DNA from 2 places in the Aeromicrobium sp. JJY06 genome. Region 2 is predicted to be linked to the other one. Evidence: riboswitches for the same ligand, from Rfam matches in the RefSeq annotation. Region 2 holds a riboswitch; the other holds the start of a gene.

Region 1 (5,454 bases), 1.5 Mb from region 2:
AGTCCCTCGGCTACACGGCGAGCCACGAGGGGTTCAAGCGGCCCTTGGAGTTCGACGCGCCCTGACGGGGGACGGATCTCGGTACCGAGACGTCGTCGGGGCGACCGCAACGTCGAAAGATCAGTCCCCACCGGACGCGCGCGCCGGACGGCTTCGCTGTCGGACCCACGTGCCACAGTGGCCCCGTGCGTCTCCGGTCCGTGCTGCTCTCGCTGCTCCTCGTCCCGCTCGCGGGGTGCGAGCTGCTCGACCTCGTCGAGTCCGCGGGCGACGACGCCGCGGTCGCGCCGGCGCCCACCCTCGAGCCGGCCGAGGCGCGCTCGGCGCTCGACGCCCTGCGCACCGTCGACCGCCGCCCGCGCGTGCCTGCCTACGACCGCGAGGCCTTCGGTCCGGCGTGGCGGGACGTCGACCGTAACGGCTGCAACCAGCGCGACGACGTGCTGCTGCGCGACGCGGTGCCGGGCACCGTCGTCGTCCAGGTGCAGCGCTCGTGCCCGCACGACGTGATCGCGGGGACGTGGACGGACCCGTACCACGGCACGCGCCTGGAGTTCGACGACCTCAAGGACCAGCGTCAGGCCCAGGCGATCCAGATCGACCACGTCGTCCCGCTCGCCGAGGCCTGGGTCTCGGGCGCGCACGCGTGGAGTGCCGAGCGACGCTCACGGTTCGCGAACGACCTGCCGTCGCTCGTGGCGGCGGACGGCCCGACGAACGCCTCGAAGGGCTCGCAGGACCCCGCCGGTTGGCGACCGAAGGCCGCCTTCCAGTGCGCCTACGCCACCCGCTGGATCGACGTGAAGCAGCGCTGGGACCTCGCCGTCGACACGAGCGAGGCCCGCGCCCTGGCCTCAATGCTGGACACCTGCCCCACGCCGTCGCCCGCCTGACGCCCTCCGCCGGCGCGGCGGTCAGACGGTGACCGGCGCGCAGGCCGCCGCGGTGGCGACGAGGCGGTCGATGTCGAGGGACGCCGGAGTCGGGCGGGGGTCGTCCACGACGACCCACACCCCGGCTTCGCGGCGGTACTCGGCCGCGCGCTCCCCCGCCACCCAGGCGCGCACGCCGGACAGGAGGCGCTCGACGTCCTCGGCGCGGCTGCCCACCCCGATGCTCGCCCGGACCGCGCCGTCGCCCCAGCCGAGGCGGTCGAGCAGCGGGTGCGCGCAGAAGCGACCGTCGCGCACCGACACACCGTGCTCGGCCGCCAGGAACGCCGCCAGCAGACCCGGATCGACTCCCTCGAGGCGGAACGTGACCACGCCGATCGGCTCGGCCGAGTCCGACCAGATGCGCGCGACGTCCACGCCGGGCAGCTCCCGCAGTCCGTCGACCAGCCGCGACCGCAGCGCGGCCTCGTGCGCGGCCACCGCGTCGGACTCGAGCGACGACAGCGCCTCCGCGGCCGCGGCCAGCGCGACCGCGCCGACGAGGTTCGGCGTGCCCGCCTCGTGGCGCGCGGGGCCGTCGGTCCACTCGACGTCCTCGTCGGTGATCCGCCGCACGGCGCCGCCACCGGCGAGGTACGGCTCGATGCCCTCGAGCCAGTCGCGACGACCCACGAGCGCACCCGCGCCGAACGGGGCATGCACCTTGTGGCCGGAGAAGGCGACGTAGTCGACACCCGACTCGGCCAGCGAGAGCGACCGGTGGGCCAGCAGCTGCGCGCCGTCGACGAAGACCCGCGCGCCGTACCGGTGGGCGAGGTCGACGACCGCGTCGATCGGCAGTGACTCCCCCGTGACGTTCGAGGCGCCCGTGACCGACAGCAGGCTGATCTGGCGACGCGACAGCACCGAGGCGAGCGCCTTCAGGGTGGCACCGACGGTGGCCTGGACCCCGAGCACCTCGCAGCCGCCGAGGGTGCGCCGCCACGGCAGCAGGTTCGCGTGGTGCTCCACGTCGAGCACCAGCACCCGCCCGGGCACCGCGCCCGCCAGCAGGTTGGTGGCATCGGTGGTGTTGCGCGTGAAGATCGTGACGTCGGCGGACCGCGCGCCGACGAACGAGCCGACGGCCTCGCGCGCCTGCTCGTACAGCGCGGTCGACACCTGCGAGGCGTAGCCGGCGCCGCGGTGGACGCTGGCGTACCAGGGCAGCACGGCGTTCACGCGCTCGGCGACGGAGGCCAGCGCGGGCGCGCTGGCCGCGCCGTCGAGATTGACGTGACGCACCGACCGGCCGTCGACGAGGGGCACGGTGACGTCGGCGCCCACGAGGGGCAGCAGCGGGCAGTCGGCGTGGGACAGGACAGACGACATGGAGGACCTCCGGGGTGACTCGCGCTTGCCCCGGCCGGTCGGCCGAGGCCCGGTCCTCACCCGGAGCACCCCGCCGCGACGGAGGGTTGCCGACCAGCAAGCCGGGGCTGTGCGTCGAGGACGCGGCTGGCACTCGTGACCGTGGGCGAGAGCCTGCCAGTCGGCTCGGACTACCACGACAAATCTCATCATGCGGACGTCGTCCCAATAATTGAGATCGTCATTCGACGCGCTCACCGACCGACAGGATCACCATCAGCGCCCGGGATCCGACCCGCGCCGATCTCGAGGAGGAGCCGCGTGGACACGTGGAACCTGGTGGCCCTGGCCGTGACCTTCGGCCTGTTCGCGGGCGTGTGGGTCCTGGGCCGCATCGGCGCGAACTTCGCCGTGCTGACGATCGGGGCGCTGGTCGTCGGCGCCGCCGTCGGCGTCGTCTTCCGCGACCACGTCGACTACCTCGCACCGCTCGGGCGGATCTACATCAACCTGCTGCTGGCGATCGTCGCGCCGCTGGTGATCGTGTCCATCCTGTCCAGCGTGACGTCGCTCGGCTCCACCGCGAAGCTCCGCACGATCGGCCTCTCGTCCACGGCGTGGCTGCTCGGCATGAACCTCATCGCCATCCTGCTGACGCTCGGGCTCACCCTCGAGCTGGGGATCGGCAAGAACGCCGACCTCGAGACCGCCGGCGTCGACACCCGCTCGCTCGACGAGATCCAGAAGCCGTTCGCCGAGGTCTTCATCGGGTTCTTCCCGACGAACATCGTCAAGGACGTCTCGGAGAACAACATCATCCCGATCATCGTCTTCACGCTGCTCGTCGCGGTGGCCACCGCGGTCGTCGCGGAGCGGTCGCCGAAGACGGTCGCGCCGTTCCTGAACCTCGTCGAGGCCGGCCGCCTCATCATCTACAAGGCCGTCGGCTACGTCATCGCCCTGACCCCCTACGCGGTCCTGGTGCTGACGGCGGGCGCTGCCTCCTCCGCGGTCGGCCGCCGCGACCAGCTGCTCTCGCTGCTGGGCCTGCTGGTGGTCGGCTACGTCGCCTGCTTCGTGCACACGTTCGTCGTGAACGCGGTGATCCTGCGCAGCGCCGCCCACGTGAGCCCGCTCGCGTTCTTCCGCAAGATCTTTCCGGCACAGAGCACCGCGTTCACGACGCAGAGCAGCGCCGGCACCCTGCCCGTCACCACCACGGTGCTGACCCAGCGCGTGGGCGTCCCGTCCGACGTCGCCGGCTTCACCGCGCCGCTCGGCACCACGATCGGCATGCCGGGCTGCGCCGGCATCTGGCCGATCATGCTCGCGGTCTACGCCATCAACGGCCTCGGACTGTCCTACGGGCTGGCGGACTACGCGCTGCTCGTCGTGCTGTGCCTCCTGGTGTCGATCGGCACCGCCGGCGTCCCCGGCACCGCCACGATCGTGGCCACCACCGTGCTCACCGCGGCCGGCCTGCCGCTCGAGGTCGTCATCCTCACGCTGCCGATCAGCGCGATCGTCGACATGGCGCGCACGATGACCAACGTCACCGCCGCCGCGGTCGCGGCCACCGTGGTGGCTCGCCGCGTCGGACGTCTCGACGACGACGTGTTCGCCGGCCGCAAGGAGGCCGTCGTCCCGCACGAGGCCTCGGCCAAGGAGCGCCTCGAGGCCGCGGTCGGCGAGATCCCCGTGGCCCGTGGCGTCCCCGTCGGCGCCTGCTCGATCGACGACCGTCCCACCGAGCGCCGTCCGCTCGGCTCCACCCGCTGACCCCGCACCCCCCCCACCGAAGGAGTCCTCGTGACCTCGAAGTCCCTGCGCCTGCCCCGGCCGCTGCACCTGCTCCTGGCGTTCGCGCTCGCGACGACCATCCTGCTCTCCGGACAGGGCCTGCTCGTGCCCGCGAAGGCCGCGAGCATCACCTGGGTCGACGGCGGTGACGACCAGCCGTGCCTCAACGACGACATGGGTCGCGCCCTCGATGCCCTGCCCGCCGACCAGTGGTGCACGCCGATCAGCGGCTGCTACCAGGACGACGACGGCAAGTACGTCCTGCCCAGCCGGAAGACGGGCATCTGGCAGGGCAACCCGAACGACGTGAAGTACGCCGACGAGATCAAGGCCGAGCCGACTCCGAAGCCGACCGCCAAGCCCACGACGAAGCCGACCGCCAAGCCCGTCGCCAAGCCCACCGCGAAGCCGACGACCAAGCCGACGACGAAGAAGTCGGTCGACACGGGTGCGCCGACCACGACCACCGACAGCCTGGGTGTCGACGAGAACGAGGTCGTCGCCGAGGGCGCGCCGTCCGCGCCCGCCGCGCCGGTCCTGACGGTCGACGGCAAGGACGTCACGGTCACGTGGCAGGCCGGCCCCGACGCCGAGCTCGAGAGCGTCACGGGCTACGTCCTGCGCTTCAGCGGCGCCGACCCGGTGCAGCTCGACGCCGCGACCACGACCCACACGTTCTCCGACCTGCCCGACGGCACCTACCGCGCCGCGGTGCGCGCCGTGAACGAGGCCGGCGAGTCGCCGTCCTCCCCGCCGTCGGAGATCGCCACGGTCGGCAAGCCGGTCACCGAGGTCGTCGGCACGGTCGCCGTCACCGGTGACCTCGAGCCCGGCGCCGCGGTCACCGTGACCGGCACCGGCTTCGCCGCCGACGTCCCCGAGCTCACCCTCGAGCTGCACTCCACCCCGGTGGTCCTGGGCACGGTCGCCACCGACGCCAACGGCGGGTTCACGACCGCGGTCACGATCCCCGAGACGGTCGAGGCCGGCGAGCACTCGCTGGTCGTCCTCTTCGACGGCACCGAGATCTCCAGCACGCCGGTCGAGGTCGGCGGTGCCGAGGTGGCCGCGGCCGCCGCGGTGACCGAGGTCGCCGAGACCGTCCCGCCGCACACGGGCCTGGCCATCCTGGTCGTCCTCGCGCTGGCCGGCGTCGCGTCGCTCACGTGGCACGTGCTGACCGGCCGCCGTCGTGCGGCGCGCACGCGACTGGCGGAGGTGATCGCCTGACCACGGCGATGTGCAGGACGGCTGGATCGCCCGACATGCACACGCCCGGCGATCCAGCCCACCGACCCACGAGAACACTCCCCTGAACCGGCCTGCCCAGTGTGGCAGGAGAAAGCGACACCACCATGACCACCTCCCTCCGGCGCCCCGTGCGGCGCGGACTCGCGGCCGCCGCGGTCGG
Region 2 (5,454 bases):
GCGCGCCACCGGGCATCTGGAAGCCGACGAGGTCTGCGCCCAGCAGGCCCTCGAGGATCTGGCGGCGCCACGGCAGCTGCTGGAACAGCTCGGTGGGCGGGAACGGGATGTGCAGGAAGAAGCCGATCAGCAGGTCGGGGCGCAGCTCGCGCAGCATCTGCGGGACGAGCTGCAGCTGGTAGTCCTGCACCCACACGACCGCGCCCTGCGCGGCGAGGGAGGCGGCCTTCTCGGCGAAGCGGCGGTTGACCGTGACGTAGGCGTCCCACCACTCGCGGTGGTACTCCGGGGTGACGACGACGTCGTGGTAGAGCGGCCAGAGGGTGCCGTTGGAGAAGCCCTCGTAGTACTCCTCGACCTCCAGCTCGGTCAGCGGCACCGGGACGAGTCGCAGGCCGTCGTGCTCGAACTCGGGGAGGTCCTCGTCGGCGGCACCGTGCCAGCCGATCCACGCCCCGCCCTGGAGCTTCATGACCGGTTCGAGTGCCGTGACCAGACCGCCGGGCGACGTGCGCCACGAGACCTCGCCGTCGTCGCCGATCCGGCGGTCGACGGGCAGGCGGTTGGCGATCACGAGGAAGTCGGTCTTCTCGGGCGCCATGCGGCCAGCCTAGAGGAGAACGGGCCCGCCCGCCGCGGACCTCACGCGGTGGGACGACGGTTTCGGCGAACGGGAATGACAAGCGTGTGATTTCGCCGGTACAGTCGGGCACATGGCAGCGGTGGAGAGTGACGACCAAGCGGTCCGCGACGGCGCATTGTCCGATCGCGACCGCGAGATGCTCGAGCTCGAGCGCCTGTGGTGGAAGTACGCCGGCGCCAAGGAGCAGGCGATCCGCGACAAGTTCGACATGACCGCCACCCGCTACTACCAGATCCTCAACGCGCTGATCGACTCCGAGGACGCGCTCGCGCACGACCCGCTGCTGGTCAAGCGCCTGCGCCGCCTCCGCTCGCAGCGCCAGCGTCAGCGCCAGGCCCGGCGTACCGGCTCCGACCGCTGAGGTGGAGGAGCAGCCGCCCCTCGAACCGCGCGACGACCGGCGTGAGCCCGAGCGTCGTCGCCCGTGGCACGTCGTCGTGCTGCCCGCCGTCTGGCTGATCCTCGGTGCCCTCGGCGGCTGGGCGATCATCGAGGCCGTCCGCGAGGACGAGGCGCCCGCGCAGTCCGCGCAGCGCACCAGTACGGGCCCGACGTCCAAGCCCACGAAGAAGGCCTCCGCGAAGCCGAAGCCGAAGAAGACGACCGAGCCCACCGCCGAGCCCACGACCGAGCCGACCACCGAGCCCACCGCGACCCGGTCGATCGGCGTCTCGGTCTACAACCAGATCGGCATCGGCGGCCTCGCCGCCCGCGTCGCCGGCCAGGCCCGTGCCGCCGGCTGGACCGTCGGCGCCGTGGCCGACTGGCGCGGTGGGGTCCCGCAGGACACCGTCTACTACCCGGCGGGGCGCCAGGCCGAGGCCGCGCTGCTCGGCAGCGACCTCGGGATCGTGCGCCTCATGCCCGCCACGGGGAACATGTCCACCAGCAACCTGACGGTCGTGCTGGCCAGCCCCCGCTGACCCCTCGTGCGGCCGCGCCATACTCTTCCCATGACCGATCCGGGGCGCACCCTGCTCGCGCTGGACTTCGACGGCACGCTCGCGCCGATCGTCGAGGACCCCGCGTCGGCGTACATCCACCCCGAGTCCCTCGCGGCGCTGCGGCGTCTCGGGCCGATCCTGGGGACGATCGCGATCATCACCGGACGTCCCGTAGACCAGGTGCGCCGGCTCGGCCGCTTCGAGGAGGGCGACGGCCTGGAGCACCTCGTCGTCTGCGGCCAGTACGGCGCCGAGCGCTGGGACGCCGCCACGGGCGAGCTGACCCGGCCGTCGCGCCCCGAGGCCGTCTCGCAGCTGGCCGCGCGCCTGCCGCAGTGGATGCGCGAGCACGATGCGTCGCGCATCCGGGTCGAGGACAAGGGTCTGGCGATCGCGCTGCACACGCGCGGCGTCGCGCCGGGCCTGCTCGACGAGCTGGCCCCGCAGATCGAGGCGCTCGCCACCGAGGTCGGCCTGCACCTCGAGCCCGGCCGCCAGGTGATCGAGCTGCGCGCCTCGGGCACCGACAAGGGCCAGACCCTGCGCGGCATCATCGGCCGCGTCTCGCCCGGTGCGGTCATCTACGCCGGCGACGACCTCGGCGACCTGCCGGCGTTCCGCGAGGCCATCGTCCTGCGCGAGCAGGGGATGGACGTCACCCTCGTGTGCTCGGCCTCGGAGGAGCAGGACGCGCTCGTCGCGCTCGCCGACGTGGTGCTCGACGGGCCCGACGACGTCGCGGCCTGGCTCGGCGACCTCGCCGACCGGTTCGCCCCGGTCTGACCCTCGTCCCTCCCGCTCGTCTCGGCATCCGGACGAAGTGGACGTATCGTGAGACGCGACCCTAGGCTGGCATCACTCATCCCGAGGGGCAGAGGGACACGGCCCGACGAAGCCCCAGCAACCAGCCGACCACCGGCCAGGTGCTAATTCCGTCCGCGGTCGAACGCCGGCCCGGAGAGATGAATGGAGTCGTCGTGAGCGTCACGATCCCTGACCGCACCACCCTTCGCGAGGGCGCCTTCGGCCCCGCCACCGCCCTGAAGTGCCGCGAGTGCGGCGCCACGCGCGAGCTGGGTCCCCACTACGCCTGCTACGAGTGCTTCGGCCCGCTCGAGATCGCCTACGACTTCGGCACGGTCACCCGCGAGCAGATCGAGGCCGGCCCCACGAACATCTGGCGCTACAAGGCGCTGCTGCCCGTCCCCGCCGACATCGAGGACAGCCCCAACCTCGAGCCGGGCTTCACCCGCCTGCTCGACGCGCGCAACCTCGCGGCCGAGCTGGGCCTGTCGAAGCTGTGGGTCAAGGACGACAGCACGAACCCCACCAACTCCTTCAAGGACCGCGTCGTCGCCTGCGCCCTCAGTGCCGCGCGCGAGTTCGGCAGCAGGGTCTTCGCCTGTCCGTCGACCGGCAACCTCGCCAACGCGGTCGCGGCCGCGGGCGCCCGTGCCGGCATCCGCACGGTCGTGTTCATCCCGAGCAACCTCGAGACGCCCAAGCAGGTGAACTCGGCGATCTTCACCGACAACCTGGTCGCCGTCGACGGGAACTACGACGACGTCAACAAGCTCGCCAGCGAGATCGCCGGCGAGGACGAGGGCTGGGCGTTCGTCAACGTCAACGTGCGGCCGTTCTACGCCGAGGGCTCCAAGACGCTCGGCTACGAGATCGCCGAGCAGCTCGGCTGGCGCCTGCCCGACCAGATCGTCATCCCCGTCGCCTCGGGCTCCCAGCTGACGAAGGTGCACAAGGCCTTCCAGGAGCTCATCGCGCTGGGCCTGGTCGAGGACAAGCCGTACCGCGTCTTCGGCGCGCAGGCGCAGGGCTGCAACCCCGTCGCCACCGCGTTCAAGGACGGCGTCGACGCGATCCGGCCCGTGCGGCCCGACACGATCGCCAAGTCGCTCGCGATCGGCAACCCCGCCGACGGCATCTACGTGCTCGACATCGCGCGCGGCACCGGCGGCGGCGTCGAGGAGGTCGACGACGACCAGATCCGCGACGCGATCGTCCTGCTCGCGCGCACCGAGGGCATCTTCACCGAGACCGCCGGTGGCACCACCGTGGCCGTGCTGAGGAAGCTCGTCGAGACGGGCCAGCTGGACCCCGAGCTCGAGACCGTCGTGATCAACACCGGTCACGGCCTCAAGACGCTCGACGCGGTCGCCGGTTCCGTCGGCCCGCGCGCCACGATCGCCCCCACCTACGACGCCTTCGCCGCGGCCGGCATCGCCTGAGCCGTCCGACCGAAACCACCCGAGGAGCATCCATGGCCGTGTCCGTCCGCATCCCCACGATCCTGCGCAGCTACACGAACGACGAGTCGCAGGTCAGCGCCGAGGGCGACCGCCTCAGCGCCGTGCTCGACTCGCTCGAGACCGCCTATCCCGGCATCCGGGCCCGCATCGTCGACGAGGACGGCAAGCTGCGCCGCTTCGTCAACGTGTACGTGGCCGAGGAGGACGTGCGCTTCGCCGACGGCCTCGACACCAAGACCCCCGACGGCACCCAGATCTCGGTGATCCCCGCGGTCGCCGGCGGCTGCTGAGCAGGCTTTCGGCCAGTCCGCCGTAGGCGATTCACGCGCCTGCCGATACGCTGGTCCCGGGTCCGGCAGCGGGCCTTCCCCCGCAGAACAGGTGGTCTCATGGTGCATGGCACCGTCAAGTGGTTCAACTCCGACAAGGGGTACGGCTTCATCGCCGTCGACGGCCAGGACGACGTCTTCGTCCACTGGTCGAAGATCGCGATCAACGGGTTCAAGACCCTCGAGGACGGCCAGAACGTCGAGCTCGAGGTGGTCGAGGGCCCCAAGGGGCGCGAGGCCGAGAACGTCCAGCCGCTGCACTAGGCATCGGGGCCGGGGCCTCGGCCGACCTCGGGTGCGGGGTCGCTTGAACGGGCGGGATTAGCACTCGTATAGTGAGAGTGCTAGTTCCACTTCTACTTATGTCGGAGACACGCACCCATGGCCAAGTCCATCGCATTCAACGAAGAAGCCCGGCGCGGGCTCGAGCGGGGCATGAACCAGCTCGCCGACGCCGTCAAGGTCACCCTCGGCCCGAAGGGCCGCAACGTCGTCCTGGAGAAGAAGTGGGGAGCCCCCACGATCACGAACGACGGCGTCTCCATCGCCAAGGAGATCGAGCTCGAGGATCCCTACGAGAAGATCGGCGCCGAGCTCGTCAAGGAAGTCGCCAAGAAGACCGATGACGTCGCTGGCGACGGCACCACGACGGCCACCGTCCTGGCCCAGGCGCTCGTGCGCGAGGGTCTGCGCAACGTGGCCGCCGGCGCCAACCCGATGGGCCTGAAGAAGGGCATCGAGATCGCCGTCGAGGCCATCAGCGAGCAGCTGCTCGCGATGGCGAAGGACGTCGAGACCAAGGAGCAGATCGCCTCCACCGCCTCCATCTCGGCCGCGGACACCACGGTCGGCGAGATCATCGCCGAGGCCATGGACAAGGTCGGCAAGGAAGGCGTCATCACGGTCGAGGAGTCCAACACCTTCGGCCTGGACCTCGAGCTCACCGAGGGCATGCGCTTCGACAAGGGCCACCTGTCGGGCTACTTCGTCACCGATCCCGAGCGCATGGAGACCGTGCTCGAGGATCCGTACATCCTCATCGTCAACAGCAAGATCAGCACCGTGAAGGACATGGTCCCGGTGCTGGAGAAGGTCATGCAGACCGGCAAGCCGCTGGCGATCATCGCCGAGGACGTCGAGGGCGAGGCCCTGGCCACCCTCATCGTCAACAAGCTGAAGGGCACCTTCAAGTCGGTCGCCATCAAGGCCCCCGGCTTCGGTGACCGTCGCAAGGCGATGCTGACCGACATCGCGATCCTCACCGGTGGCGAGGT

What was found. Region 2 has a riboswitch for S-adenosylmethionine ahead of thrC (threonine synthase). Riboswitches for the same ligand answer to the same signal wherever they lie in the genome.
Region 1: it holds a riboswitch for S-adenosylmethionine, as region 2 does, so the genes downstream of both, ACGWYL_RS00515 (aminotransferase class V-fold PLP-dependent enzyme) here and thrC (threonine synthase) in region 2, are expected to answer to the same signal.

The regions. Positions count from the first base shown of each region.
Region 1 is NZ_JBIMRD010000001.1:100,657-106,110, forward strand. Features, by position in the region: gene ACGWYL_RS00505 (GNAT family N-acetyltransferase) at 1-65, shown strand, start outside; gene ACGWYL_RS00510 (HNH endonuclease family protein) at 186-893, shown strand; gene ACGWYL_RS00515 (aminotransferase class V-fold PLP-dependent enzyme) at 915-2,264, opposite strand; SAM riboswitch class IV at 2,281-2,405, opposite strand; gene ACGWYL_RS00520 (dicarboxylate/amino acid:cation symporter) at 2,565-4,022, shown strand; gene ACGWYL_RS00525 (fibronectin type III domain-containing protein) at 4,053-5,273, shown strand; gene ACGWYL_RS00530 (Ig-like domain-containing protein) at 5,399-5,454, shown strand, end outside.
Region 2 is NZ_JBIMRD010000001.1:1,648,348-1,653,801, forward strand. Features, by position in the region: gene ACGWYL_RS08090 (trehalose-6-phosphate synthase) at 1-601, opposite strand, end outside; gene ACGWYL_RS08095 (DUF3263 domain-containing protein) at 714-1,004, shown strand; gene ACGWYL_RS08100 (LytR C-terminal domain-containing protein) at 1,006-1,566, shown strand; gene otsB (trehalose-phosphatase) at 1,597-2,370, shown strand; SAM riboswitch class I at 2,444-2,556, shown strand; gene thrC (threonine synthase) at 2,565-3,830, shown strand; gene ACGWYL_RS08115 (MoaD/ThiS family protein) at 3,863-4,141, shown strand; gene ACGWYL_RS08120 (cold-shock protein) at 4,241-4,444, shown strand; gene groL (chaperonin GroEL) at 4,562-5,454, shown strand, end outside.